4 regions of the Paenarthrobacter sp. CAP02 genome follow, and region 3 is predicted to be linked to each of the others. Evidence: riboswitches for the same ligand, from Rfam matches in the RefSeq annotation. Region 3 holds a riboswitch; each other region holds the start of a gene.
The links. Region 3 has a riboswitch for cyclic di-AMP ahead of ABHM97_RS10380 (aggregation-promoting factor C-terminal-like domain-containing protein). Riboswitches for the same ligand answer to the same signal wherever they lie in the genome.
Positions count from the first base shown of each region.

Region 1: another riboswitch for cyclic di-AMP. It lies ahead of ABHM97_RS12650 (NlpC/P60 family protein); the one in region 3 lies ahead of ABHM97_RS10380 (aggregation-promoting factor C-terminal-like domain-containing protein).
Region 2: another riboswitch for cyclic di-AMP. It lies ahead of ABHM97_RS00895 (hypothetical protein); the one in region 3 lies ahead of ABHM97_RS10380 (aggregation-promoting factor C-terminal-like domain-containing protein).
Region 4: another riboswitch for cyclic di-AMP. It lies ahead of ABHM97_RS05380 (C40 family peptidase); the one in region 3 lies ahead of ABHM97_RS10380 (aggregation-promoting factor C-terminal-like domain-containing protein).

Region 1 is NZ_JBEEII010000006.1:210,230-217,544, forward strand. It holds gene hutG (formimidoylglutamase) at 54-1,001, opposite strand; gene ABHM97_RS12640 (NCS2 family permease) at 1,076-2,518, opposite strand; gene ABHM97_RS12645 (copper resistance CopC family protein) at 2,632-3,264, shown strand; cyclic di-AMP (ydaO/yuaA leader) riboswitch at 3,439-3,607, shown strand; gene ABHM97_RS12650 (NlpC/P60 family protein) at 3,611-4,396, shown strand; gene ABHM97_RS12655 (NAD(P)/FAD-dependent oxidoreductase) at 4,510-5,211, opposite strand; gene ABHM97_RS12660 (universal stress protein) at 5,626-6,663, shown strand; gene ABHM97_RS12665 (PEP/pyruvate-binding domain-containing protein) at 6,682-7,315, shown strand, end outside.
Region 2 is NZ_JBEEII010000001.1:175,619-182,933, reverse strand. It holds gene ald (alanine dehydrogenase) at 1-298, opposite strand, end outside; gene ABHM97_RS00905 (PucR family transcriptional regulator) at 507-1,721, shown strand; gene ABHM97_RS00900 (S-layer homology domain-containing protein) at 2,009-3,403, shown strand; gene ABHM97_RS00895 (hypothetical protein) at 3,664-4,809, opposite strand; cyclic di-AMP (ydaO/yuaA leader) riboswitch at 4,812-4,955, opposite strand; gene ABHM97_RS00890 (ATP-dependent DNA ligase) at 5,219-6,283, shown strand; gene ABHM97_RS00885 (DUF6480 family protein) at 6,345-6,608, opposite strand; gene ABHM97_RS00880 (alpha/beta fold hydrolase) at 6,742-7,315, opposite strand, start outside.
Region 3 is NZ_JBEEII010000005.1:96,296-103,610, forward strand. It holds gene ABHM97_RS10365 (hypothetical protein) at 1-281, opposite strand, end outside; gene ABHM97_RS10370 (response regulator transcription factor) at 483-1,223, shown strand; gene ABHM97_RS10375 (sensor histidine kinase) at 1,227-2,726, shown strand; cyclic di-AMP (ydaO/yuaA leader) riboswitch at 2,860-3,019, shown strand; gene ABHM97_RS10380 (aggregation-promoting factor C-terminal-like domain-containing protein) at 3,025-3,879, shown strand; gene ABHM97_RS10385 (glycosyltransferase) at 4,011-5,366, shown strand; gene ABHM97_RS10390 (glycosyltransferase family 39 protein) at 5,363-7,315, shown strand, end outside.
Region 4 is NZ_JBEEII010000002.1:548,030-555,344, reverse strand. It holds gene ABHM97_RS05400 (MFS transporter) at 1-339, shown strand, start outside; gene serC (phosphoserine transaminase) at 410-1,540, opposite strand; gene ABHM97_RS05390 (iron-dependent transcriptional repressor DtxR) at 1,835-2,530, shown strand; cyclic di-AMP (ydaO/yuaA leader) riboswitch at 2,746-2,960, shown strand; gene ABHM97_RS05385 (M23 family metallopeptidase) at 2,965-3,795, shown strand; cyclic di-AMP (ydaO/yuaA leader) riboswitch at 3,940-4,101, shown strand; gene ABHM97_RS05380 (C40 family peptidase) at 4,106-4,846, shown strand; gene ABHM97_RS05375 (NlpC/P60 family protein) at 4,945-5,724, shown strand; gene ABHM97_RS05370 (HNH endonuclease) at 5,942-6,442, shown strand; gene ABHM97_RS05365 (NTP transferase domain-containing protein) at 6,485-7,315, shown strand, end outside.

The DNA of each region.
Region 1 (7,315 bases), on a different contig from region 3:
CTTCCTCCTCACAGGCTAAACGGCGGAGCGCGAACGGGAAAGGGCCCGCGAAGCTATGCGAGGAGGGTGTTCACCAACCGGGCTGCGACCTTGGCAGTCCGGGAATCGATGTCGAACTCCGGATTCAGCTCGGCGACATCCAAGTGCAGCAACTTCCCGCTGGCCGCAACCTGCCGACAGATCGCACTGATCACCGGCAAGGGCACCCCATACGCGGCGGGTGCGCTTACCCCGGGGGCTACTGAAGCAGGCATCACGTCAAGATCGATCGTCAGGTAGAGGGCGTCCACGCCGGCCAGGAAATCGGCAACAAAGATCTCCGCGGCTTCCGCCGAGCATTGTTCATCGAGCAGGTACTTCACGCCGAGCCGGTCCGCCGTGTCGAAGAGCGTCCGCGTGTTGTTTGGTTCGGAAATTCCGACGACGGCGTACTGCAGTTCGCGTCCCGCGGCAGCTTCCGCGCGGGCCATCTGCAGGAACGGAGTGCCCGAGCTCGGCGTCGGGTCATCGCGCAGGTCAAAGTGGGCATCCAGGTTCAGGACGCCCAGCCGCTTGCCTTGGAGCACCTCAGAACCGGCAACGCCAAGGTAGCTGGCGAACGCGGTCTCGTGGCCGCCGCCCAGCACCACGGTGAGGTTCCCGGCGTCGAGCAGTCCCGAAATGGCGCGGCCGGCGCGCTTTTGGCCCGCTTCCAATGAGTCGTCCTCCACAACTACGTCACCGGCGTCGAACACGTCCCGGCCCAGGTGGAAGGCCAGCGGGCCAAGCGCCGAACGGATCGCGGCAGGGGCCGCTGCCGCACCTGTGCGGCCCTTGTTGCGAAGCACGCCGGCGTCGCTGCAAAAACCAAGCACGACGGCGGGACGCGCGGCTGCTGCGGAGGCTTCGGGCGTGTGCGGGGCAACGGCCTGCCACCACCGGCGATGCTCAGCGCCGGTGCCGTCGAACCGGCCGGTCCACGGGGTGGGGCTGACATCTACTGTGGGGACGCTTGTTTCCATGGTTAAAGCACACCCCACCTCCGATGCCGAAACCAGCAAAAAGAGGCGGGGTGTGTCTGGGATTGCGGACTGGGCTATTTGACGCCCAGCAGTTCCTCCACTGTTCCGATTCCGAAGAACAGCAGGAACGCGGCGGCGACGGCCCACATGAGCGGGTGTACTTCGCGGGCGCGGCCCTGGAACGTGCGGATCAGGACGAAGGAGATGAAACCCGCGCCCAGGCCGTTTGCGATGGAGTATGTGAACGGCATGAGGGCGATGGTCAGGAAGGCGGGGATGCCCACGCCCCAGTCCTGCCAGTCGATCTTGCCCACCTGGGAAACCATCATGAAGCCCACAACAACCAGTGCGGGCGCCACGGCTTCAAAGGGGACGAGGTTGATCAGCGGCGTGAAGAACATGGCCACCAGGAACAACACGCCGGTAACGATCGAGGCGAGACCCGTGCGTGCGCCTTCGCCGATGCCTGCGCCGGACTCAACGAAGATCTGGTTGGAGGAAACAGATGCGCCGCCGCCGACGATCGCGCCGAGGGCATCCACCTGCAGGACCCGGTCAACGTTGGGGATGTTGCCATCCTTGTCAACGGTCCCTGCTTCGTTGGCCAGGCCGACCATGGTGCCCATCGCGTCGAAGAAGATGCTCAAAAGGATCACGAATGCCAGGAGCGCTGCGGCAATAAAGCCGAGGTGTTCAAACGCGCCGAAGGGGTTGGCCTTACCTATAAGTGACAGGTCCGGGGCACCCCACTTGGTCAGGGTCGGGGCAACAAGGGACCAGCCGCGCGGGTTGATGTTGGTGCCGTCGTTGCTCGGGCCGATGTGGAGCGTGAACTCAAGGATGGCGGCCAAAGCCGTCGATGCCACGATGCCGATCAGGATGGCGCCACGGACCTTGCGGACCACCAGTGCGATGGTCAGGATCAGGCCGAAGGCAAACACCAGCGTGGGCCAGCCGAGCAGTTTCCCGTCGACACCCAATCCCAGCGGAACGGTTGTGCCGGCGGCGTCAGGGATGCGGCGGACGAACCCTGCATTGACCAGGCCGATCAGTGCGATGAAGAGGCCGATGCCCACCACGATCGCTGTCTTGAGCGCCTCGGGTACGGCTTTGAACACGGCCGTACGGAAACCGGTGAGCACCAGGATCAGCATGGTCAGGCCCGAGAGGACCACCAGGCCCATCATGTCCGGCCAGGTCAGGCCCGGGTGCGAGGCGACGGTCACCGCTACGAACGCGTTAACGCCCAGGCCCGTGGCCACGGCGAACGGGTGCTTGGCCCAGGCGCCCATGAGGATGGTCAGGATGCCCGCAACGAATGCCGTGGTGGCCGCGACGGCGGTGAAGCCCAGCGACGCTCCGCTGGAATCCTGCCCGGAAAGGATCAAGGGGTTGAGGACCACGATGTAGCTCATGGCGAAGAAGGTTGCGAAGCCGCCTCGGATTTCCCGGGAGTATGTGGAGCCACGCTCGGAAATTTTGAAGTAGCGGTCGATGGCAGAACCTTGTTTAAGCATGAAGGACTCCGGGGATCGAGGGGAGTGTGCCCTCAAATCCTATGCCGTCGGATATGGGCCTCCTGACGATTCGCCTAGTCTGTAAGGAAGCCAACACTAGGAGAAACCGCCCCATGCGCACCATCCGCCCGCTTCTGGCCGCCGTCGTTGCCGCCCTGGCCTTCGCATCCGCCTTGCTGTTTTCCGCGGGCCCGGCCTCCGCGCACGACGTCGCCGAATCCACAGCGCCGGCCAACGGCTCCAGCGTGGCAGCTGTCCCGGCGTCGGTCTCCATCACGTTCAACAACCGGCCGCTGGCCATCGGATCGGGCGTGACGGTCACTGCGGGCGGCGAAAACTGGGCGGACGGACCCGTCGAAATCATCGACAACCAGGCGGTCCAGAAGATCCGCGAAGGCGCGCCGGCTGGCGAATACACCGTGGTTTGGCGGGTCGTCAGCTCCGATTCGCACCCCATCGAGGGCACCTTCACGTTCACGGCCGCTGCCGGAAGCGCGACGGCGACGAGCGGCACCGCGGGTGCCTCGCCGTCGTCGTCGGCACCTTCAAATACGGTTCCGACGGCGGGAACCGCAGCGCCCGGTACTGCCACCAGCACCCCGGCCGCGGACGCGTCCCAACCTTTCCCGTGGAGCATCGTGGGACTGGCCGTGGTTGCTGTGGGCCTTGTGATCTATCTCGCCGTTACCGCCCGGAAGAAACTCGCCGCCTCCAACGACTCAAATGCGGGAGATTCCGCGGAATAACAGGCTTTTCTACGTAGCTGCGAATATCTCGGATTGGTTACTGCGACACGCCAAAACCCCGGTTCTCGTTACTTAAATGTGACTTCGGCGAGATCATCGCGTACCGTAGAACCTGTGCCTGTTCCACGTAGCGGGCACTTCCGGCCTGATTGCCTAGCTCTGCCGCAGTCCGGAATCCGTTCGCAGACAAACCTTACGGCAGAGACGGGGAACCCAATTTAGGTCGCTTTCGAGCGTGCCTTGGGGTGAAGTCACGATGCTTCCGCTGAACAGCGGGGGATAGTGGCCGGGTGACTCCCATCCGAATCCGACAGCTAACCTCGCAGGCATCGGGAGAGGCTTTTTCATGTCTTCAAGCATTCTTCGCGGCCGTCGTAAGGCGGACAGCGTACGTCCTAATCCGTTCATCTCCATCTCCAAGGCAGTCGCCAGCAACGCTTCCGGCGCTGGCCGCCAGGCAGCTGTTATCGCAGCAGCTTCGGGCCTTGTCCTGACCGGCTCCATCGCAGCCCACGCAGCCGAAACCCCGGTTCAGCGTGACTCCAGCCCCGCCACGGTCGCCGAGACCGTTTCCGAGGCTCCCACCAAGGTTGTCACCGCCGCAGCTACGGCTACCGTCAACTTCGAGCGCCCTGCTGTTGCTTCCGTAGCAGCTCCGGTCATCGAGAAGCCGGCTCCCGTCGTTGAGGCACCTGTTGCCAAGAAGGCAGCAGTGGCTGCAACTGCAGCAGCCGCTCCTGTAGCAAAGGCTGCCGCGTCAGTTGCAGCCGCTCCGGCTGCCGCTGCTCCCGCAGCCGCTGCGCCGGCCGTCGGTGGAGTCAACGCCGCCATGGTTGCCTCGGCTTACGCCCAGATCGGCATCATGCAGGACTGCACCGCCATGGTGGAGCGGGCCCTCGGCTCCGCAGGTATCCCTGTTGGTGACCTCGCGCCCATGCAGTTCATGAACTACGGCAAGGTCGTCAGCAGCCCCCAGCCCGGCGACATGATCGTCCAGTCCGGCCACGTTGCAATCTACATCGGCAACGGCCAGGCCATCAGCGGTGGCATCAACGGCAACCAGACGGGTATCCACCCGATCAGCTGGTTGACCGCAACTGGTCCCATCACGTACGTACGCGCAGGCGCATAAGCCTCACGCTTCAGTTCAAAGGCCGGCATCTTCGAAGATTCATTCTTCGAGGGTGCCGGCCTTTGGCGTTAAGAAATGTGCGCAAAAGTTCCAGTGGCGGTGAAGCGGCCGTCCTAGGCGATGGCTACGCCGCTGCCGGCCATGCCGTTGCCTGCCGGTAGGGCCACCCTGGCGGAAATTGCCTGCCCCACGGCTTTGGCCTGCCGAAGGACTTCTTTGGGAGTCGGGGTAATGAGTTCTCCGACGCCTACAAGGTGCATCCCCACGGCACGCATTGCCGCGGCAAAATTCTGGCCAACGGCGATTCCAAGTTCTGCCAGCATCCGGCGCAGCTGGCTCTGGGCGCAGCGTGTCACCACGACGTGGTCGGCCAGCAGGACACCTTGGGCGGTGTGGACCGCCCACTGACGGGGAGTGGATTCGAGGGGGCCGGAAACGATCCTGCCCCGGAGGGTGCCCGATGCGGTGCTTCCGGTGGGGCCGTGCCCTATCTGCTGCGACGGGTCGGAGCCCAGGAAATCCAGGCGAACGGCACGGGTGGTGCTGCGAACGTCCAATTGATGGTTGGCGGCGTAGTTGCGCAGGTGGCGGAGAATCTCGCTGCGTTCCTGCATGGCGGGATCGGAGATGTCGCAGCGCTGGAGCATTCCAGTGTGGGTCGAAGGCCCGGTGGTTGAGAGCGACCCGAACCCGTCAACGACGATGGAGCCCACCCCGTAGCGGCTGAGCTCGCTGGCAACAGCCAGACCGGAGAGGCCGGCGCCGATAACCACTGTGGTGGTTCGTTCCGTGCCGGAATCAGGCGTGAGTGACACTGCTTGGTTCCTCCTTGACGTGTGTGCCCTGCGGCATCGCGTGGGATCGCGTCCGAGTTCCCCAAGCGGCCGCAAATTAACAGCCGGGGTGTGTCCTGAGACACGCTGCCCGGCTATTCAGTGACTCGAACACTACCGAACTTTTTCGGCCATGGGTAGCCTTCCCGGCGACGTGTTTTTCGTGTCCGCCAGCAGGCCGATCCCGTGCGTTTTGAACTGAGCCCGGACCGTTATGCACATAGCCCGAAGTCGCCTTGATTCGGTACTTCCGACCGAGAATAGTGGGCATTGGAAGGAGAGATTCCAAGTTTCTCCTACCCCGGCCATTGACATTTGGAGAGTCAGGGAATTCCGTGCAGAGAACCTCTGGCAGAATAGCCGGAACATCAAGCAGTAGGTGGAGAGGCGGGCCCAATGGACCAGCACGAAAGACACAATGAAGTGCCACGCGATGGCGAGGAATCGGCGGTTGCCCCCGGCGGCATCGTCGTGGGGGTGGACGGATCCGAGCACGGCCAGTGCGCCTTGGTCTGGGCAGCGCGTGAAGCAGAGCGTCGCCAGCTCCCCTTGCATATCGTCACGGCCTACTCGGTCCCCATTTTTGCCGCATCTGGTCTGGACGGAGGCTACGCCACCGTGGACGACTCCGTCATCCGCGAAGGCGCCGATGCAATCGTCAAGCAAGCCATGGATAAGGTTTCTGCCTATTCGATCGACGTGGATGCTTCGGTCGAAAACGGTGATGCCGCAGGTGTCCTCCTCGACCTCTCGGCGGAAGCAGCGCTTCTGGTCTTCGGGAGCCGGGGCCGCGGCGGATTCGTTGGGCGCCTCCTGGGGTCAGTGAGCAGTGCTTTGCCCGCCCATGCCAAGTGCCCCACGGTGACCGTACCGCTGTACTGCGCGGACCGCCTTGGGGAGAGCACCGAGGACAAACACATCAAAGCCGAGCACGCCAAGGCCGGCCCCCGTAACGTCGAGAATGTTGTGGCAGTAGGCGTGGACGGCTCCGAGCAGGCCCGCGTAGCTGTTCTCGAGGCTGCGGAGCAGGCACAGCGCATGGGCGCCAAGCTCCGTGTGATCTGCGCTGTTCCCCAATACAGCGGTTCCCTCGCGTGGGTACCCGCCCCACTTGATCGCGATGCCCTCTTCGCCGACATCAAGGTGCAGTTGGATGCCGGGTTGGCCTGGCTTCAGAGCCATTTCCCGCGACTGACCATAGAGACAGAGCTCCGGGACGGCGCTCCGGTGGATGTCCTGGTCGAAACGAGCCGCGCCGTTGAGCTCGTGGTCCTCGGCACCCGTGGCCGCGGCGGATTCGCCGGGATGCTCCTTGGGTCCACGTCTGATGGAGTCCTCCATCACGCGAAGGGGCCGGTGCTGGTGGTTCCGGACCGGGAAGATCCGAGGCTTGCCGATCGGCCCAATTTCGGGCCAATGCTCGGCGCAGCTTAGCGGCAGGGATCCCCAGCGATGGACAGCCAGCAGCCACTGAACCAGCCGGAGGACCACCCGACTGGCCCTCGCAAGGCCGCCCAGGCGTTCATCGTAGACATCGCCAAAATACGGGGGAGCATGCTTTCGGAGGTTGGCGGGAAGGCCGCCAACCTCGGTGAACTGGTTAGCGCGGGCCTGCCTGTCCCACCCGGGTTTTGCCTCACCACCCACGCGTACCGGCGGGCACTCGCTGCTGCCGGCTTGGATACAGTCCTTCGCGAACTCTCTGAGGCGGGGTCCACGGATACTGGCACGCTGAACGGCCTGGCTGCCCGCGCCCGATCAGTGGTGCTCGACGCCGGTATCCCAAGCGAAGTCGCGGAGGCGGTCCTCGCGGCATACCGGGATCTCGGCGAGGAGGTGCCCGTGGCCGTCAGGTCGTCTGCAACTGCAGAGGACCTGCCCAGCGCCAGCTTCGCCGGTCAGCAGGACACGTTCCTCAACGTCGTGGGTGCGGAGGCGGTCCTGGAGGCCGTTGGCCGCTGTTGGGCGTCCCTCTGGACAGACCGCGCCGTCAGCTACCGGACCACCAACAACGTGGACCATTCATCGGTGGCCCTCGCGGTGGTCGTTCAGGAGATGGTTGATTCCGCTACGGCAGGCGTCATGT
Region 2 (7,315 bases), on a different contig from region 3:
CTGCGGCGAGGTGCAGGTAGGTGAAGAGGATGAGGCCCTTGCGGAAGCGGTGGTACTCGGCCGCGATGGGTTCCTTGACCTTCATGACCATGTCCGCACGGCCCCAGACGTCATCGGCTTCGTTGACGATTTCGGCGCCGGCGATCGAGTATTCCTCATCGGTGATGCCCGAGCCGAGGCCTGCGCCGCGTTCAACCAGAACGGTGTGTCCGTGCGTGCGGAATTCGTGGACACCTGCGGCCGTGATGGCTACGCGGAATTCGTTGTTCTTGATTTCTTTGGGGACGCCGATGATCATTTGTGGGCTCCATCGTTAGCGGCCTCTTCGGCCGAAAATGTGTTGCGGGCTGTGATTCCAGAATAAATCCGCCTGTGAGGCAGGCGACATGAAAGCCCGGGCGACCAGTGAGGAAAAGCCCGGAAATTCAACGATCTTCTTCCCATGGGCTCGACATTTGTCGAGCACTCAAGCGTCAGGTGTCGCCTCCTGTTGGTACGCTTTCCAAATGCAGCAGGACGTGGAACAGATCGTAGAACGCGTCGCGTTGAAGCTCGGCCGCGGCTTGTCACTGGAGGACCTCGACGGCGTCCTCCTCGCCTACAGCTCCAACCAGTCGCACGCCGACCGCGTCCGTGTGAACTTCCTGCTCAGCAAGCGCGTCCCCACTGACGTCAGCGCCTGGCAACTGTCCCACGGCATCTCCACGGCAGTACGCCCGGTGGTGGTTCCCGCCAACGACGAACTCGGGATGTTAGGCCGGGTCTGCGTCCCGCTCCTGGTCCGCGGATTCCGGGTCGGTTATCTGTGGGTGCAGCTGGACGTTGAAGAGCAAAGCGCGACGGCGATACTCGCCGAACTGCCCGGCGTACGGGACGAGCTGGACCTGCTGGCGGGACTGCTCCTCGACTCAAACACGGCCGAATCAGAGTTTCGGCGCCGCCGCGAGCAGGAGTTCCTTTCGGCCTGCAACGGCGAATCCAACGCGGTGGCTGCCGTAGCCGGGTGGAAGGAAATCCAGGGGCGGGGTCCGTGGCAGCTGGTGACCATCCTCGACCCGGACGGTGCCGGGTCCGCCGTCGACCCCATCGCAGCAACCCTGACCCACCGCTCGGCGGCGCTGCAGTCCACGATCGGTGTCAACGCCGTCTTGTTCAGTGCCGGAACCGAGACGCATTCGGTGGTCCTGTTCCGGGAATCAGGCGGGAGGGCAGACCACGCACAGGTACTGGTGCACTACCAACTGGAACTCGCCAAGCGCGCCGGAAGGACGGTGGACCGCGTCATCCTTGGCATCAGTGAACCATTCCAGGTGATCCGGCAGATCTCCAGCGCCTACCGCCAGTCAAAAGTAGCTGCCCAGGCTGCCGCGGTTGACCTGCCACTGGGCGAGCTCGTGGAAAGCCGGGCCGTAGGGGTTTACCAGCTCTTTGATCGCCTTTTGGCGCCCGGTGGCTGGGATGACACCGGATCGGTCCACTACAGGACGCTGGAGGACCAGGACAGGAACGGCGAGCTCCTCCCGGTCCTGGAGTTGCTCTACGACAATGACAGTTCCGTCCAGGACGTCGCAGCGAAGCTCCATCTCCACAGGAGCAGCATCTACAACCGGCTGGGCCGGATCCGCCAGCTCATCGGGGCTGACCCGTTGAGCGGCGCGATCCGGCTTGAACTGCATGCGGCCCTGAAAGCACACCGCTGGGCACGGCGCCCCAGGATCTAGGTGGCCTGTGCCAGGCGGTGGAGAAGCGGTTCATGACGAATGGTTGGCCCACATCAGACGAGCGAGGGGGCCAAACAGGGAAAAGCCCCTTCATATTGGCCCGAGACCGGCTGGACCATTTCCGGAAGCTGGGCGAAGTGGTACGTTGCGGTTTGTCTGCTGTCCGCGGACGTCGTGTGGGGGACGGACTGCTCCGTCACTGGTAGACGGAAGGTCTGACATTGCTGAGAAAATTTCGAGGGTTGGCGGCAGGAGCGGTTCTGGCTTTGGCGATGGGTGCAACAGGCTTGGCAGCACCCGCAATCGCAGCGGACACGACCGTCACGATAGACCCAACGATTGCCGGGGAAAGCGTTTCTGCGAACGGTGCCCCCGTTACCCTGCCAGGGGGCGCAACGTCGCTCGTCATCAAACTGCCCGCGGATTCGGCCGATATCGTAGCCAAGGGCATCACAAGCCTCAACTACTACTTGTACAACGGCCCAAATAGCCACTTCGCAGATGGGTCGGTGAACATTGACCCTGTGCACCTCACGGTCACGGTACCCATTCCGGCGAACTTCGCTGGACACGCCCCGGCCGACATGACCTACTGCAAGAACTCGTTCAACGTCTGCGGCAACGATCCGACCGCAACCCACTACACGGGGTACGAGGTGATAGTGGAAAGCTACGCGGATAGCGGGACGACATATCTGCCGATCTTCGCCTCAAGCGGCCTGATACAAGGCACGGGGCCTGGTGCAGCCACAGTGCCGATCGATCTGAGCGCACCCTCGGCTGTCACGAACACGTACTACGCCATGAACGCCAAGACAGCCACGTTGGCTGAGGCATCCGACAAGCTCATTATCAAAGCCCCGGCGGGGTACTTCACCACCGGCCCTGCGGGAACCTGGTCCGGGGTATCGACCCGGGCCTTCTTGATCGGAGGTTTCGGTGTCGACGGAGACGTCGCACTTTCGGCCAACGGCGCCACGGCTGTCGTCACCGTCAAATCCTCGCACATGTGGTACTTCTGCCAATCCGGGGATTCGGACCTTGAGCTGACACTCGACGGTAACAAAGGCGGCAAGACGGCGGTCACGAACATTAGCGTGGGGGCGCCGGCCTGCACCCAATCCTTTAGCGATGTCCCGGTGAGCAACCAGTTCTACAAGGAAATCCAGTGGCTCGCGAACAAGAAGATCACAACTGGCTACAGTGGCGGTCTTTTTCTGCCTTTGAACTCTGTAAACCGTGACGCGATGGCGGCGTTCATGTATCGGATGGCAGGCGAGCCTTCCTTCACCGCCCCTGATATCTCACCGTTCGCTGACCTCAAACCCAGCGACCAGTTCTATAAGGAAATAACCTGGCTCGCTCACCAGGGCATCAGCACAGGCTGGGATGAAGGCAGCGGAATCCACACTTACCGACCAGTACAAGCCGTCAACCGTGACGCCATGGCAGCGTTCCTCTACCGCTTCAGCGGCAAACCCGCGTTTGCCCCTCCTGTGTCGTCTCCTTTCCACGATGTCGCCACCGACAACCCCTTCTACAAAGAGATCACCTGGCTCGCGGCGCAGGGAATCTCCACAGGCTATGCCGACGCCACATTCCGGCCTGTCCAGCCCGTCAATCGCGACGCCATGGCAGCGTTCCTCTACCGCGAAGACACCTGGAACCTAACTCGCCGCTAGACGGGGGTTCAGCGTGATGATGGGCTCGCTACGCAACAAACGGCGGTAGAACCTCCCTGGCATGGTGGGCCTGCTGGTGGTGCTTTCCTTGTCCGTCAGGCTGATCCTGAACTTTCCTCGCCGGAAGAAGCGCGCCTAGGAACGCCTCAACCGCTGGCAGCTCCACCGGCCCATCCTTCGCCTGAAGGTGGCGGTCCGGCTGCTGGTGCAGTACCGGCCATGCCATCCGATCGGCGTTGCCGTACGGGGCAGCCGGGTGCTCACTTCACGGCCTTCTTGGCGGCGTCCAGGATTGCGTCGAGGGCGGTCCCACTGGATTGCGGATTCGTTCCGGCGGAGGGGTTCCCGGTGGGGCGCGGCTTGGGAGTGGCCGTCGACGTCGGGGTGGGTGTTGGCGTGGGCGTCGGGGTGGTGGTCGGCGCCGGCGTGGTTGTCGGGGCAGGAGATGGCGCCGTGGTGACTGTATCGGCGGGCACATCGGTGGGGGCCGGGGCAGGCTGCGTCGGGACTGCCGCGGAGGCGCCCGGCGCCGGGTTAGCCGCCGACGGCGCCGCCGAAGGAACCCAAACCGGGGCCGCAAGCGAGACGTGCGGGGCCGGAACCGACGACGGCGACACTTCAGATGGTGCCTCCGGGACGGTCGCCGGCTGACCGGCTGCCGATGAGGATGACGCTGTTGGTGCTGCCGACGAGGCCGACGGGGAGGACGCGGTGGAGTAGGAAGCCCGAGGCCCGGGCGCAGCCGAGCCCGAATCCCTGTCCCCACTGGCGCTCGCATCCTGGGCGGGGGTTTCATGGCCGAAGAACGGCAGCTCAAGGGCCTGGCCGAGGCCTCCGGCCGTGAGAACCAGTCCTACAGCGCCGGCAACAACGGCCATACGCTGGCTCATGTGCTTGACCGATGCGGCCTTTCGAAGCACGGCTTGGGGTTCGCGGTTGAACGACGACGAAGAGCCAAAGCCGGTCCTGGCTGGGACGGGAGTAGGTGCCGGCCCGGCAATGTCCAGGATGGGGATGGCTGCCGTGGCGGGCTCCGAGGGTGCGGCCAGCTGCGTGTCCGGCTTGGGTGCTGCCGACGGAACGATGGGAGTGGCGGCAGTGGGAGGGCCCGGTGTGGTCGACCGCGGTGCCGCGGCCTGGGCGGCCTGCACTGCGGGGATCGCGGCGGTGGCCGGTTCTGCGGGTTCGGCTTCAGCCCGGGCTGCCCTTTCCCGCTCCGCTGCCCGGGCGGCCGCGCGCGTGGTGGGCTGGGCAGCAGCGGCGGGTTCCGGCGTCGTACTTGGTGCCTGAGGCGCTGTTGTTGCTTCGGTGGCGGATCCGCTGGGTTCGGCCCGACGGCGTCCGGTTGGCTTGGTGCGCTCGCGTTCGATGAGGGCGCGGCGCGGCTGATCCATGGTTGGGGACATGGTGGTTGCCTCTCAACGCCTTCGAGGTTAGCTGTCGGGTTCGGACGAGGCCGTCCGGCCGCCAAAGCGGCTTCACCCCGAGGACTTGGAAAGTCCGGGAACTTGTGGGTCCCCCGCCTCTGCCGCGGGTCTGGCGGATCCCGGATTGCGGCAGAGCTCGGCGTCAATCCGGAAGCGGCCCAGCGGAGATACGGGTCGCCCTACGACGGTACATGAGCCGGAAAGTAAAGTCACATTAATGTAACGGACGGTAGGTCGGGCTAAACCGGAGGCTCCGGGCGCCTAGGCTTCGGGGCCGGTGCGGGAGCCGACAGCTCGTACTGGATCTTCGAGCACTGCCGCCAACACGGCCAAGATATCCACCGCCTGAGACTAGCTTCGGCGTCCGACGGCAGGGTAGACATTTCCTATGGACCTGCCAGTGATGCCGCCCGTCTCGCCCATGCTTGCCAAGTCAGTTCCGGACATCCCCGATGTGGGCCACTACGAGCCCAAGTGGGATGGCTTCCGGACCATCGTTTTCAAGGATGGGGACGAGGTCATCCTGGGCAGCCGCAACGAGAAGCCCATGACGCGCTACTTTCCCGAGCTGGTTGAGGCGCTGAGGAAGAACCTCCCGGAGAAGTGTGTGATCGACGGTGAGATCGTCCTGATCGAGGGCAACAGGTTGGAGTTCGAAGTCCTCCAGCAGCGGATCCACCCCGCGGACAGCCGGGTCAGGATGCTCGCCGAGAAAACGCCGGCTTCCATGGTCGCGTTCGACATTCTTGCCTTGGGCGAGGAAGACCTGATGGGCAAGCCGTTCTCTGAGCGCCGGGCCATCCTTGAGTCCGCCTTGGCCAAGGCCGAACCGCCCGTCTATGTGACTCCGGCGGTAACAGACCTTGAGCGGGCCAAGGAATGGTTCGTGCAGTTGGAGGGCGCCGGCTTGGACGGGGTCCTCTCCAAGCCGCTGGATGGAACCTACCAACCCAATAAGCGCGTGATGTTCAAGACCAAGCATGTTCGGACCGCGGACTGTGTGGTGGCCGGGTTCCGTTGGCACAAAACTGCGAAGGTGGTGGGTTCCATGTTGTTGGGGCTCTACGACGACGCCGGTCGGCTGCACCACGTGGGGGTGGTGGCATCGTTCCCCATGGCCAAGCGGGAAGCACTGGTTGCCGAGCTTGAGCCCTACCAGGTGGACCTCGCTGATCACCCGTGGGGCGAGTGGGCCAAGCAGGACGAGGCGGCCGGTGGTTCACGGATGCCTGGTGCCCAAAGCAGGTGGAGCGGGGGCAAGGACTTTTCGTTTGTGCCACTGCGCCCCGAGCTCGTGATCGAAGTGGCGTACGACTACATGGAGGGCGACAGGTTCCGCCACACCACGCAGTTCCGCCGCTGGAGGCCGGACCGGACTCCGGAGAGCTGCACGTACGCGCAACTGGAGGAGCCTGCCGATTACGACCTCGGGGAGATCCTGAGCCTGCCGTAGCGCGTTGCCACCCCGCTGTTACGTTGTTGGCCCGCAACGTAACAGCGGGGTAGCGGCGAAATTACTCTTCGTGTCCTTGGTCGCTGCTCATGCTGCCTTCGGCCGGCGGCGTTTCGCCCGGGGGTACCCCTCCGCCCGGCTCCAATCCCGTGACGTTGCCGTCCAGGGGATCAGGGTTGGCCGAGGCGGCGGGATCGTCGTCCTCGTCCTGGCGCATGTCCGGGTCTTCGTGGATGCTGTCCGCATCGGCGGTGGTGTCGAAGGGGTCGGTCGCGCCGCTCACGCCGAAGGTCTGGGGATCGTCTTCCGGGTCATAGCTGGTCATGGTCAAACCCTTTCGTAAGCAGACTTACTATTCGCTTGCCTGGCCAGCCTAGCGCGATCCCGCCGGAGCCAACAAGGGGCACCCAACCCCGGGCTCCGGCGTCGTGCTCCGGCGCCTAACTGTGCTGTGCGGCCTAACTCCGCTGTGTGGTCGCGGCGACGAAGCTGCGGATGGCGTCCGCCACCGCTTGCGGCCGCATATGCTGCGCTACGTGCCCCACTCCGGGAATCTCCACCAGGCGTCCTCGGTCCACGGTTCGGGAGAGCCGGAGCGACCAGTCGGGGCCTGCCACCTGGTCCCGGCTTCCGCGCAGGACCAGCACGGGCACCTTGATGCCGGCCAGCCGCTTTTCGGTGGGATAGGCCATCATCACCGGGAGTTCGGTGAGGTACCAGCGGAGCCCGCAGCGGAAGTAGTCGGAGACGACGATCCAATTGGACGAGGGACTCTCTCGCAGGACGCCGTCCAAGGTAAGCGCCAGCGATTGCCGGAGGATACTCTTGTGCCTCGAGTCCACCACCGGCCCCATCAACACCAGGCGCTGGACCCGCTCGGGCGCATGCAATGCCGCTTCGATGGCAAACTGCACACCCATGGAATGACCCACCAGGACGTACCGATCGATGCCCCGGGACGCCAAGGCTTCTGCGATGAAGGCGCCGTAATCCTCCACCTGAAGCTGCCTGTCCGGCTTGGCCGTGCCCGCG
Region 3 (7,315 bases):
TTCTGCACTCCTGCCTTGTCGTTCGCCCCGTCGTTCGCATTGTCGTTGCCCAAGAGCGGCAAGCCCCAGCCGGAACCGTTGCTGCCGGGTTGGCTGCTTGGGGGCTGAGCAGGCGGGGCCTCGCCCCACGCCCAGGATGACCCGGGGTTGTGGTCGATGGGTTGTGCAGGCGGCGTCCGGACGGCTTCAGGCTGCTGGCCGGCAGGGGTCGGCTGCTGGGGTAGCCGCGGCGCTGGGTCTTGGGGGAATTGCTGGTTCTCGGGGAATTTCTGCTCGCTCATGATGCTCTTTCTTGTCTGTTGTTGTCCGATTACGCCCCAGCGTCAGTCCGTCGGCTGTGCGGAAGCTGTGTTGAGGAGTAGTTGATCCTGTGACCTGTGGATTCCCGTGCTCCGGGGCTCCCACCTCGCTAGTGTTGACTTCACAGGGTCCTCACAGGAGCGGCTCAGCCCGGGCAAACCAGCAGAATGGAGAGTTGTCACATGGCATCCCCGCACTCCATGACCAACAACCTCCCCCAGCTCACCCACCCCGACGGCTCTCCCATCCGTGCGCTGGTGGTGGATGACGAGCCAAGCCTTGCCGAGCTCATGAGCATGGGCCTCCGCATGGCCGGCTGGTCGGTGGGCGTGGCCGCTGATGGACCCCAAGCCGTAAAGCTCGCCAAGGAATTCCGCCCCGACGTCCTGGTGCTTGACGTGATGCTCCCCGGTTTTGACGGCGTGGAAGTCCTTAACCGGATACGGGCTTTCGCCCCGGAGGTTCCTGCCCTGTTCCTGACAGCAAAGGATGCCGTGCAGGATCGCATCGTGGGCCTGGCGGCCGGAGGAGACGACTACGTCACCAAACCCTTCAGCATGGAAGAAGTGCTGCTTCGCCTGCACCGGCTGGTCCAGCGCTCAGGTGTCGCCGCGATGGACACCGCTGAGCTCGTTGTGGGTGATCTGATCCTGAACGTGGATACCCGGGAGGTCACCCGTGCCGGGGAGGACATTGCCTTGACGGCAACCCAGTTCGAACTCCTGCGCTATCTCATGGAGAACCCGAAACGGGTGGTCAGCAAGGCCCAAATCCTGGACCGGGTGTGGGACTACGACTTCGGCGGCCAAGCCAACATCGTGGAGCTGTACATTTCCTATCTCCGCAAGAAGATCGAGGCGAAACACCCGCCAATGATCCATACCGTTCGCGGAGCCGGCTACGTCATCAAACCTGCGGACTAAGCCTTGAGCGCACTCTCCGGGGTTGCCAGAAGCCAGCAGCGCAATTGGCTCAATCCCTCCACCTGGCATTTGCGCACCCGCCTGGTCCTGGTGGCGATGGCTTTGCTGGTGGCCATTTGCGGCGCGGTCGGGGTGGTCAGCTACGCCTCGATGGATATGGTCTTCAACAAGCAGCTCGACAGGCAGCTGGAGCAGGCCTCGCTCCGCGCAGACGTATTCGGCAGACCGCCGTCGAGCTTTCCAAACTCCCCGACAGGACGCCCGGACCCGCTGGAGGCCCGCGGCCAGGCGGCCGGCACGCTGAGCGCCCGTATCGACGGCTCAACGGTGCGCAGCTCCGGGTTGATCGACGCGCGGGGCAATCGCGTCTCCTTGTCCGCAGACGATGAGCAGGTCCTGCTCGCGCTGCCGACAGGTAACGGCCCGGTTGACCGTTCGCTGTCCAACGGCGACTACCGGCTCATGGCCGTGAAGACCAATTACGGCGACGTGATCGTCACTGGCCTGCCGCTCGCGGACAAGCAGACCGCCGAGGCTTCGCTGGTCTGGACCATGGTTCTGGTGTCACTGGGCGGCCTGGTGGTGATCGGCCTTGTGGGGACCGTGATCATCCGTCGCACCATGCGGCCCCTGGAGCAGCTTTCCGATGTCGCCACCAAGGTTTCGCGGCTGCCTCTCGACGCCGGTGAAGTGGCACTTGCGGTGCGTGTCCCGCCGTCGGCCTCCCATCCCGGGACCGAAGTGGGGAGCGTGGGCCACGCCCTGAACCAGATGCTGAACAACGTCTCCAGTGCGTTGGAGGCCCGTCAGGAGAGCGAGACCAAAGTGAGGCAGTTCGTTGCCGATGCCTCGCACGAACTGCGGACGCCGCTGACCGCCATCCGTGGCTACACCGAGCTGCTTCGGATGACCGAGACCTTTACGGACGACGGCAGGAAGTCCTTGGCACGGGTTCAAAGCCAGTCCGAACGCATGACTACGCTGGTGGAGGACCTGCTGTTGCTGGCGAGGTTGGACGAGGGCCAGCCGGTGAAGGTCACGGACGTGGACCTGACCCAGTTGGTGATCGAGACCGTGAGTGACGAAAAAGTCATGGCACCGGACCACATCTGGCAACTGCAGCTCCCCGGGGAGCCCGTCACCGTACGCGGCGATGCCACGCAATTGCACCAAGTGCTGGCGAACCTGCTCTCGAATGCCCGCAAACACACCGACCCGGGAACAACCGTGGTCACTGGAGTCATGCTCTCCGCGGATGGCAGCGCAGTGGTGACCGTGACCGACAACGGTCCTGGCATCCCGCAGGAATTCCAGAGCCGCATCTTCTCCCGTTTTGCCCGTGCCGACGCGGCGAGATCGGGCTCCGAAGGGACCTCGGGGTTGGGCTTGTCGATAGTGGAATCCATCGTTGCAGCGCACGGCGGAAGCGTCGAAGTGACGTCCAAGCCGGGGCGCACCGAGTTCGCCCTGCGGCTGCCTACAGCCACCACCGAACGCCTGTAAAGAATCCGGCAAGACGACTCACCGACTTCGTGATCTCTGTTACCTAAATGTGACTTCTGCGGAAACCTCCTGTACCGTCGAAAGGGTGGGTTGCCCCTAACCGGCCCACATCCGGGATGCGCCGAGCTCTGCCACTTCCCGGAGTCCGATCTTTCACCGAGGCAGAGACGGGGGACCCAGAGTCTCCGGGCCCAGGCATTTTGCCGGCCCTTGGGGTGAAGCCGCAGCGTGATGCGCGGCCGGATGACCTCATCCGAACCCGACAGCTAACTCCGCAGGCGCTGAGAGGTAATCACAAATGTCTGAATTTAACGATCAGACGCGCCCTTCCGCGCGTCACCGCGACCAGAACGACACCCAGTTGACCAAGTCGCAGACCGTCCTCAAAAAGGCCGCCCGTGAGGGCAAGTCCGGCAAGCGCATGCCTGTTGTAGCGGGCGTCATCGCCGCTGCACTGGGCGTTGCATCGCTCGGTACCGCCGCCAACGCAGCCTTGAACCTCCCCGAGGCAAGCCGTGTAGCCGGCACCCAGGCCGCTGCACAGGTCAGCACCAACAAGTCCGCTGAAGTTTCCGCTTCGATGGACGCCGCAGCTGCCAAGGGTGCAGCCGACCGGGCTGCTGCAGACAAGGCCGCAGCCGACAAGGCCGCAGCCGACAAGCTCGCCGCTGATCAGGCCGCTGCCGCGCAGGCTGCCGCCGACAAGGCAGCTGCCGATCAAGCCGCTGCCGAGAAGGCTGCCGCCGACAAGGCAGCTGCTGACGCTGCCGCCAAGCAGGCCGCCGACGCTGCTGCTGCCGCCGCTGCCCAGGCTGCAGCCGCTGCTGCCGCCCCGAAGGCAGTGGACGATCCCGCCGGTGCGAAGGCCTACGCCGCCAGCATCCTTGGCAGCTACGGCTGGGGCGCGGGCGAAATGACCGCCCTGAACACGCTGTGGGAGAAGGAATCAGGATGGCGGACCACTGCCACCAACGCTTCCAGCGGTGCGTACGGTATTGTCCAGTCGCTTCCGGCCGGCAAGATGGCTTCTGCCGGTGCGGACTGGCAGACCAACTACCAGACCCAGATCAAGTGGGGCCTGAACTACATCAAGGAACGCTACGGATCCCCGTCGGCTGCTCTGGCCTTCCACTTGGCCAACAACTGGTACTAAGCCAAGAGCTTTCCCGAAAAGCCGCTCCCGTTCCGGGGGCGGCTTTTCGCGTTCCCGGAACGGGAGACTTACACAGTCGCGTCACAGCTTCCGCCTAAAGCACTCACAATCGGCGGCCTCACTGTGAATGCATGACGCTCATAGATCCCGCCACCAGTGCGCTGCCGAACCCCGCCCATGCGGGGACCTTCGCCGCTCCTGCCTTGCCTTACCGGCAGCCGCGGCGCTTTCCCGTGGACACGCGGACCACGGTCCCTGTCCTGGACGTCACCATTCCCGTCCACAACGAAGAGACCGACCTCGAGGAATGCCTGCGCCGCTTGCACGGGCACTTGGTGGAGACGTTCCCGCATACGTTCCGCATCACGGTCGCGGACAATGCGAGCACGGACAACACCTTGAAGATCGCCGAGCGCCTGGCCCGTGAACTCCCCGAAATCGGCGTCATGCGCTTCGAGGAGAAAGGCCGGGGCAACGCCCTCCGCCAGGTCTGGCTCGCCTCGCCGTCCCCGGTGCTCGCCTACATGGACGTGGACCTCTCCACTGATCTTGCCGCCCTGGCACCCCTGCTGGCTCCCCTGATTTCCGGCCATTCGGACCTTGCCATCGGGACGCGGCTCTCCCGCAACTCCCGTGTTGTCCGCGGGCCCAAGCGCGAGTTCGTCTCCCGCAGCTACAACGTCCTCCTGCATACGCTCATGGGCGCCCGGTTCTCTGATGCCCAATGCGGTTTCAAGGCCATCCGGGCAGACGTCGCCCACAGGATCCTCCCCCACACCCTGGACAACGCCTGGTTCTTCGACACCGAACTCCTGGTCCTGGCCGAGCGCTGCGGCCTCCGCGTCCATGAAGTCCCCGTCGACTGGACGGACGATCCCAACTCAAGTGTCGACGTCGTACGAACCGCCCTGGCCGACCTCCGCGGAATGGCGCGCCTGACGCGCGACCTCGTCACCGGGCGCATCCCTGTCCCCGAACTGCGCGCGGCCTTGGCCCGCGGCCCATTGCCGGCCTCGTCGCGAACATCGGAATCGACCCCACGCGCCAGCCTGTTCGGGCAACTGGTGCGCTTTGCGGCGATCGGCGCGGCGTCCACAGTGGCCTACCTGCTGATCTTCCTGCTGTGCCGGGGATTCATGGACCCGCAGCTCGCCAACTTCCTGGCCCTGATCGTGACAGCCGTCGCCAACACAGCCGCCAACCGGCGCTTCACGTTCGGCATCCAGGGCGGCAGCCACGCCCGCCACCACTTTGAAGGCTTGATTGTTTTCAGCATCGGCCTGGCACTCACCTCGGGCGCGCTGGCCCTGGTGCACGGAACCACGACGCCGGACCGCTGGCTTGAGGTGGCAACGGTAGTTGGCGCGAACCTCGCCGCGACCGTGGCCCGCTTCCTGTTGTTCCGCCTGTGGGTGTTCCGCCGACCCGCCACACCAGCCCCTCAAACCGAGGGTTCCGACAAGACCACAGAGGTGCCAGCGAAATGATCACCGCCCTTCAGCCAAGCCATGCCGTTGACGAACCTGTGAAGTCCCCGGAAACACCAACCCGCCTGCAGCGCCTCGTTTTCGGACAGCAACCACGCTGGGTACGACCGTCCGCCGCCGGGCTTCTGGTGGGGACCGCGTTCCTCTATCTCTGGAACCTCGCCGCCACCGGATACGCCAACTCTTTCTATGCCGCAGCTATCCAAGCAGGCACCAAGGACTGGACGGCACTCTTCTTCGGCTCCCTCGATGCCGGCAATGCGATCACGGTGGACAAGCCGGCGGCATCTCTCTGGATTCCGGCCTTGGTTGGCAGGATCTTCGGCTTCTCCCCTACCAGCATGCTGGTTCCGGAGGCCCTCATGGGGGTCGCCGCCGTCGGGCTTCTGTACCTGACGGTCAAGCGCGTGTCCGGTCCCGCGGCAGGGCTCCTCGCCGGTGGCGCTTTGGCACTGACCCCCGTTGCTGCCCTGATGTTCCGCTTCAACAACCCCGACGCCATGCTGACGTTGTGCCTGGTGTTGGCCGCATACCTGACAACCCGCGCCATCGAGAAGGCCGGCTGGAAATGGCTGGCCGCGGCAGGCGCAGTGGTGGGGCTGGCTTTCCTGAGCAAGATGCTCCAAGGGTTCCTGATCGTGCCCGGTTTGGCACTGGCCTATCTATGGGCCGCTCCTACAACTCTGGGCAAGCGGATCCTGCACCTCCTTGCTGCGGGCGCGGGCATCGTTGCCGTGGCGGGTACCTATATTGCGATCTTCCAGCTGACTCCGGCGTCGGCCAGGCCCTATATGGCCGGCTCGGCGGGAAACAGCTTCCTGGAACTCACCTTCGGCTACAACGGGCTGGGGCGCATCACCGGTTCGGGTGAGGGCGGCGCCGGCGGCGGCATGCCCGGCGGTTCCGGTGCGGACGGCGGTCTGCCGGGCGGTGGCTTCGGTGGCGGTGGCTTTGGTGGCGCCGGTGGCGGTGGCTTTGGTGGCGCTGCGGGACTGGGGCGTATGTTCGGGACCAGCTTTGGCGGTGAAGTCTCATGGCTCCTGCCCGCGGCGTTGATCCTGCTGGTGGCCGGGCTGTGGTTCACCCGCCGCGAAGCCCGCACGTCGCGAAGCCGCGCTGCCCTGCTGATGTGGGGCGGCTGGCTGGTTGTCACGGCCGGCATCTTCAGCTTCATGAGCGGCATCGTCCACCCGTACTATGCAGTGGCCTTGGCACCGGCTATTGCCGCACTTGTCGGCATCGGATGCGTCGAACTCTGGCGCGGCCGGGCGTCGTGGATGCCCCGGATCGTGCTGGCAGTGGTGGTGCTGGGAAGTGCGCTGTGGTCCGCGGTACTCCTCGGCCGGGATGCCTCGTGGCTGCCGTGGCTGCGTATCGTGGTGGTGGTTCTTGGTGTCCTTGCTGCAGCCGCTCTCCTGCTTCGTGTGGATCAACTGGGTGGCACCAGGCTCAAGGGTGGCCTCCGGCGGCTGCCTGCTGCCGCCGTCGTCGTGGTGTCGTTGCTCGCCGGCAGCCTGGGGACCGGGGCATGGACAGTGGCTACTGCGGCGACTCCGCACTCGGGCTCCATTCCGACGTCGGGACCTGCCGGTGTGGCCAGCGGCGGCTTTGGCGCCCGGGCAGGACTGGACACCCGGGCAGGACTGGACACTGGAAGCCGCGACTTTGGTGGTGCAGGAGGCGGTCCGGGCGGGGGCACCGCGAACGCCGAACTGACGGCACTGCTGAAATCCACCACCACCAAGTGGTCTGCCATTGTCTCCGGAGCCACCCAGGCCGCCGACCTGGAACTCGCCACAAACACCAGCGTCATCGCCCTTGGTGGCTGGAACGGCGGCGACCCCTACCCCACACTCGCCCAGTTCCAGGACATGGTGGACAAAGGCCAGATCAGCTACTTCATCGCAGGCGGCGGCATGGGTGGCGGCGGCCGCGGTGGGAACTCCGAG
Region 4 (7,315 bases), on a different contig from region 3:
ACCCTCATCACCAGTGCCAACGGATACGTGCAATCGACCACGGAGGCCGTTATGCGGGGCAGGGTCATGTCGTTGTACATGGCGATCTTCATGGGCGGGACACCCATTGGTGCCCCGCTGGTGGGTTGGGTGGCCAACATCGGCGGTCCGCGCTGGGCGGTGGGCGTAGCCGCGATAGCCGGCATCAGCACCGCCGTCGTGGGTTTGGTCTGGATCATCCGGGCCAAACAGCTGAGGCTCCGCTTTGACCGGCGGGCGCGTGGCCTGAAACATTTCCGGGTGGAGTCGCTGCTTGCCCCTCCGGGTACGGAAGAGGGCGACGGCGGCACCGCCCGTTAAGCGGCGACGGCGCCGTCCGGGCTGACCGAACGACGCCGACCCTCGGGTCCGGCTGGCTACCCGCCGAGGGTTACTTCTTCAGTTCACCCACGACGTAGTCGATGCTGGCAAGGAGCGCTGAGACATCGTCCGGCTCAATGGCGACGAACGTGGCAATACGCAACTGGTTGCGGCCCAGCTTGCGGTACGGCTCCGTGTCCACCACACCGTTGGCGCGGAGGACCTTGGCGATCGCGGGCGCGTCGATCGAGTCGTCGAAGTCGATGGTGGCAATGACGTTGGAGCGGTCCTCAGCCTTGGCCACAAACGGGGTGGCGTACTCGGAGGCTTCGGCCCAGGAGTAGATCCGGTTGGCGGAGTCCGCCGTGCGCTTGCTGGCAAAGTCCAGGCCGCCGTTGCTGTTCAACCACTGAACCTGGGCGTCCAGGGTCACCAGGGTGGACAACGACGGCGTGTTGTACGTCTGGTTGAGCTTGGAGTTGTCGATGGCAGTCTGCAGGTCCAGGAAATCCGGGATCCAGCGGCCGGATGCCTTGATACGGGCAGCGCGTTCCAAGGCTGCGGGGGAGAAGAGGCCGAGCCACAGCCCGCCATCTGATGCGAAGTTCTTCTGCGGGGCGAAGTAGTAAACGTCGGACTCCGAGACGTCGACGTCCAGGCCGCCGGCAGCGGAGGTGGCGTCCACCAGGATCAGTGATCCTTCGTCGGCGCGCTGGACCCGCTTGACGGGAGCTGCAACACCCGTGGACGTCTCGTTCTGGGGCCACGCGTAGACATCGACGCCGGCTTCGGCTTGTGCCACGGGGCGGGTGCCGGGCTCGGACTTGATGATGGAGGAAGCATCAAGGAACGGGGCTTTGTTGGTGGCGGCGGCGAACTTCGAACCGAACTCGCCAAAGGACAGGTGCTGGGCCTTCTTCTCCACCAGGCCGAATGCGGCGACGTCCCAGAAGGCGGTTGATCCGCCGACGCCAAGGACAACCTCGTATCCCTCGGGTGCGCGGAAGAACTGGCTGAGTCCTTCCCGTACCGATCCAACGAGGTTCTTGACCGGGGCCTGCCGGTGGGAGGTACCCAGGATGGTGGCCGATGCGGCAGACAACGCCTCGATCTGTTCCGGGCGGACCTTGGACGGTCCTGCGCCGAAGCGTCCGTCCTTGGGCAGCAGATCGGCGGGAATGGTGATGCTGTTGTCGCTCACGTGTGGCTCCAATGGGTATCGGCTAGAGATGGGTCGTGGCAGGTGGCATCCGCTGCCCCTTCGACTCCCCAATTCTGCCTGACTCGGCCCGGGGGCTGTAACCTGCATCCGTCATAGTCCGCCACGTGGAATGCGAAGCAACAGGATGCGACCGGAATTATCCAGAGTAATTCCAAATAAGCTAGGCTGGGTGTCGGCGTTCAAGGGCCAGCGGTAAACACCGGCTGCCCTGGCCAAGGACGCGGTACGGTGGAGATTACGCAAGGAAACTGCGTTCGAGGAGAGCTGAGCTGGATGACGGATCTGATCGATACCACTGAGATGTATCTTCGGACCATTTTGGAGCTGGAAGAAGAAAACATTGTGGCGCTCAGGGCCCGCATCGCCGAGCGCCTGCGGCACTCCGGCCCCACGGTTTCACAAACCATCGGCCGCATGGAGCGCGATGGCCTGGTGATCGTATCCAACGACCGTCACCTTGAACTGACCCAGATGGGCCGCAAGCGCGCCACCGAGGTCATGCGAAAGCACCGTCTCGCGGAGCGGCTCCTTGCCGATGTCATTGGCCTCGACTGGGCGTACGTCCATGACGAAGCGTGCCGTTGGGAACACGTGATGAGTGAGCGGGTTGAACGCCGGCTCTACGAACTCCTTGAACACCCCACCGAGTCGCCCTACGGCAATCCGATTCCAGGACTCGAAGCCCTGGGCGGTCTGCCGACGCAGACCATTCCGCGGCTCGACATCAACCTGCTGCAGGCCATGGATGGCTACGCCGCCGATTCCCGCGTGGTGGTCAGCCGGCTTGCCGAGCCCATCCAGGTGGAGCCCGAACTCCTCACCCAGCTGGACGAGGGCGGAATCCGTCCCGGGGCAGCGGTGTCATTGGAACGCGTCGGCGAGTACATTTCTGTCCGGGTTCCCGGCATCGAGGGAGCGCTTGAGCTTCCGCCTGAAGTTGCGGCCCACGTGTTCGTCTCCCTGGGCTGACCTCCCTTCGGGGCGCCGCCTCCTCGGGGATGCCGTGTCAAACCTCACTTTTGTGCCCTGCGGGACAATGTGACCTGCGGTTTTTCGGGATTGATGATATGGGAGTGCGTCGTCCTGTTGATAACGAATTTATTACTGCAGGCTTTAATCGCCTATAGTTATCTACTAGCGCCGATACCAAAGCGTTACCTGATCCGGAGCCGAGCTCTGCCAGCGGATCAGGTGTGCCATCCACCACTGGCAGAGGCGGGGGAACCACAAGCGGCTGTCTAAAGAAGCAGCCTTGGGGTGAAGTCCGCAGCAGAAGTGCCCATTTACGCAAGTCCCTCCTTGGATACCTGTGTGCCATGAGCGCTTCGTGCGGACCGGGTCTTTGAACTCTCTGACCCGAATCCGACAGCTAACTTCGCAGGCTTTCCAGAGAGGAACAGAGTTTGACATCGCAGAACGTCAGGGGTCGTCGCCGCGCGACCGGCCCCGCTGTTGAGCTGCGGCCAGCCCGCGCAACAATGGAGGTCCGGCCCCGTGACACTGAGCGCCAAGTCCGCCGCCGTAAGAGCCCATTGCGCCAGGTTGCCGATTTCGCCGCAGCCAGTGGTGTCGGCCAGAAAGCCGGAGTAGCCCTCGCTGCCACCGGTTTGGCGCTGACTGTCGGACTGCCGGCCACAAGCCCAGTGATGGCAACGTCGGAGTCGGGCCAGACCGAGTCCGCCCTCGCCGTTTCCGGCGGCAGCCAGCCAGAGGTTTCCGCAGCCGCATCGGCAAAAATCGACTTCAGCCGCGCCGCCGTCGCAACCGCAGCTGACCCCGACGGCAAGCTGAAGCAATTGCTCAGCGCCCAGTCGGTCGGCAGCATCCAGCGCGCCTCGTCCGTAGGCACGCTTGCCAGCCCCTTGGACAGCCTGGTCACGGCCTCGCCGTTCGGCTACCGGGTCAGCCCCCTCACGGGCGGCACGGGCGACTTCCACCGCGGCCAGGACTTCGTTGCCCAGTGCGGCACCGCAGTGCATGCGGCTGCCACGGGCAAAGTCACTTTCGCCGGATGGCACGAGTATGGCGGAGGCAACCGCGTGGTAGTGGACCACGGCAACGGCCTCGAGACCACCTATAACCACCTGTCGTCTTTCAACGTCAAGGTCGGCCAGACCGTCACCCGTGGCGATACTGTCGCGTTGAGCGGCACCACGGGCGCTTCCACGGGCTGCCACCTCCACTTCGAGGTCCAGGTCAACGGAGAAGTTGTCGACCCCATGGGCTGGCTCTAAGCCAGTTGATGGTCGCCTCTCGCATTTTGCGACACCCCGTGACCTGAATGTGACATTCGCGTTCAACTGTTGTACCGTACAAAGCGCATCGGCTTTTTAGGGGGCCGGTGCACTTGAGTGGATTGCCTAGCTCTGCCACCACTCAAGGTCCGTTCGCATAAATCGTCTGGCAGGGGCGGGGGAACCACTTTTGGTCTTCGATAGAAGGCCTTGGGGTTAAGTCGCAAAAGCTTCCTTGAAGCAACGCGGCCGGATGACTCCCATCCGAATCCGACAGCTCACCTCGCAGGCATTGGGAGAGGCTACCTACGTGTCATCACGCACTACCCCTGCGCGCCACCGCGCTGAAACGGTTCGTACGAACCCCTTGAACACTCTTTCCAAGGCTGTTTCGTCCAACGCCGGTTCGGTTGGCCGTCAGGCCGTCGTCCTGGCAGCAGCTTCGGGCCTTGTCCTTACCGCCGGTCTTCCGGCTACGGCAGCTGATACGGACATCTCCAAGTCGGAAGCCTCCAGCACCCAGCAGATGGTGGCAACCGCCGTCGTCACTGCAGAGCCAACCGCCACCGTGGCCTTCGAGAGCCCGGTCGTGGCCACCAAGGAAGCCCCCAAGGTTGTCCAGCGTGCATCGCAGGTCACCCAGCGCGCCGCTGGTAGCCAGGACGCCGCAGCTGCGGTCACCGCAAAGTCCTCCGAGGTTACGGACGGTGCTGCAAGCGCTGCTGCTTCGGGCCTCGCCGCCATTGCCTACACCGGTATCGGTCACCCCTACGTATGGGGCGGCACCACCCCCAACGGCTGGGACTGCTCCGGCTTCACCCAGTGGGTCTACGCGCAGGCCGGCATCAGCATCCCCCGCGTCAACGCCTGGACGGCCATGAAGCCCACCAGCAACCCCCAGCCCGGTGACCTCGTCATGCAGAACGGCGGAGCCCACGTCGGCATCTACGTCGGCAACGGCATGATGATCAGCGCACTGAACCCGAGCCAGGGCACCCTCCTGCACTCGGCAGCCTCCACGGGCACCTCTTCCTTCTTCACCCTTCGCTAGAAAACATCCGGTTCGTGGCCGGCCAGCATGCCCCCAAGTGCTGGCCGCCCATTACCCGCGTGTAACCCCACTGCACGCGGATACGAAAAGAGAAAATCATGACCAGTGCAAACAAGGTTGCACGGCATCGCGCTGAGGCCCCCAAGACCAGCTCGCTTGCCATCATCGCCAAGGCTGTCGGCGGCAACGCCGGTACTGTGGGCCGCCAGGCCGCCGTCATCGCAGCGGCTTCCGGTCTGGTCCTGACCAGCGGTGTCGCGGCCAACGCCGCCGAAACCAACGTTGACCGTGAATCCACCGCGACGTCCACCCTCGATGTCCAGGCAGTGGTCCAGTCGACCATCGCTGCGGACTCCACGGTAGCCATCTCCTACGAACGGCCCGTCGTCACCACGGTTGAAGCTCCGGCTCCCGTGGAGAAGAAGGCTCCCGCCAAGGCAGAAGCCAAGGCCACGGAGAGCGCCAACACGGCTGCTTCCACCGGCAACGCGACGCTTGCCGTCAACAGCTCGGCTACGGCTGCCAAGGCTCCGGCAGCTTCCAGCGGCCTCGGTGCAGCTATCGCCGCCGCAGCGTACGCCCAGCTCGGCGTGACCCAGGACTGCACCATGCTGGTGACCAACTCCCTGGCAGCCGTGGGCATCCACTTCCATGACTGGCCGGCCGGGTACCTCTCCTTGGGCCGTACGGTCAGTGCTGCAGAAGCCCAGCCGGGCGACCTCGCCTACTACGCCAACGGCGGTTTGGCCGGACAGGCCCACATCGCTGTCTACGTCGGCAACGGCATGGCAGTGCACGGTGGATGGAACGGATCCACCACAGCATTGTTCAGCGTAAACGTTGGCTCCGGCCCGGTTTTCATCCGCGTCAACGGCTAATAACGTACCTTTTGGAACACCCCGCAGGCTCCGGCCGGCGGGGTGTTCCGCTTTAACCACGCATGAACATTTGCCGACACCGCACGGGAAACGACAGAAAGATTCGTTGATACGGCATATAAGTGCTTACCCTTATCTTGTCGATCCACAGCCCGTACATGCAGAGGGCAGCCGGCCCTCGTGCCCCTGACGGGTGCGGCCGTGAAGAGGTACGTGCATGCGCACACTCGTTCTGAATGCTGGATATGAACCGCTGGCGGTAATAACATTCCGCCGGGCGCTGGTCCTTGTGCTGACTGGGAAAGCGAGCGTAGTGGCCGAAGGCGACGAGCCTGTCGTCGGGCCACAGGAGATTCTCGGACGACCATCCGTGATCCTCCTCAACCGCTACATCCGTCCCAAGTACAACAGGATCACCGCCGTGAGCCGCCGGGGCGTCCTTCGCCGCGACGGCCACCGCTGCGCCTACTGCGGGAAGACAGCGCACACCATAGACCACGTCCACCCCAAATCCAGGGGCGGCGCGGATTCCTGGGAAAACCTGGTTGCGGCGTGCTTGAAATGCAACAACGCCAAGAGTGACCACACGCTGGCTGAGATGGGTTGGAAACTTCGTTTCAAACCCGGCGTGCCCCAGGGAACCATGTGGCAGATCAAGGAACTCGAGAAACCTGCGCCGGACTGGGACCCGTTCCTGTTGCCGGAATCCGCTGCCTGATCGATTTCTGACGACTCCGCCCGCCCCGGGTAATCTGGGCGGATGGAGTTCAACGCCGTCGTCCTGGCGGGTGGCAGGGCCACCCGCCTTGGTGGCGTGCCCAAGCCGTCCTTAACGTACGACGGCGCCACCCTCCTTTCGCATGCCCTGCAGGCATCGGGCGGTGCAGCCGCCGTCGTTGTTGTAGGCCCTGAGGTCCGGGGCGACGACGCGGCCCTGCACGAAGGCATCCTGAAGGCGCGGGAAGAGCCGCCGTTTGCGGGCCCTGCTGCTGCCATCGCTGCCGGGCTGGCGGCGCTGAGGACCCGGGCCCTGCCGTGTCCGTGGACGCTGGTTTTGGCGTGCGACATGCCCCACGCTGCCCGCGGAGTCGATGCCCTCTGGAACGCGCTCAGGAGTCATCCGGACGTGGACGGTGCCATGGCAGTGTCTGCTGACGGTCGTAAGCAGCCGCTGCTGGGTGTTTACAGCACGGCGGCCCTGGAACGGAAAGTGGCGGAATCCGGGGACGGTTCCGGCTTAACGGACTCTTCGGTGTTCCGGCTGCTTGCTAGGCTGAACCTGCTGGATGTCGCCGTCCCCGCCGGTGCCACGGATGATGTGGATACCTGGGATGACGCCACGGCGTTGGGCATTGACTACGACTTGGAGGCCGACGTGAAGAGCCAGGAAGAGACGCTCGAGGAATGGTGCCGCACACTGCTGCAGGCCTTCGAGCTGGAAGGCGTCGAAGTGGACGTCAATGAGGTCCTTGCCGTCGCCGGAGTAGCTGCGCATTCGGTGGTGCGTCCCGCGGCTCCCTTGACCACGTTCATCGCCGGGTACGCCGCCGGCATGGCCCGCGGAATCGGCCAGGCCAGCGACGATGCCGCC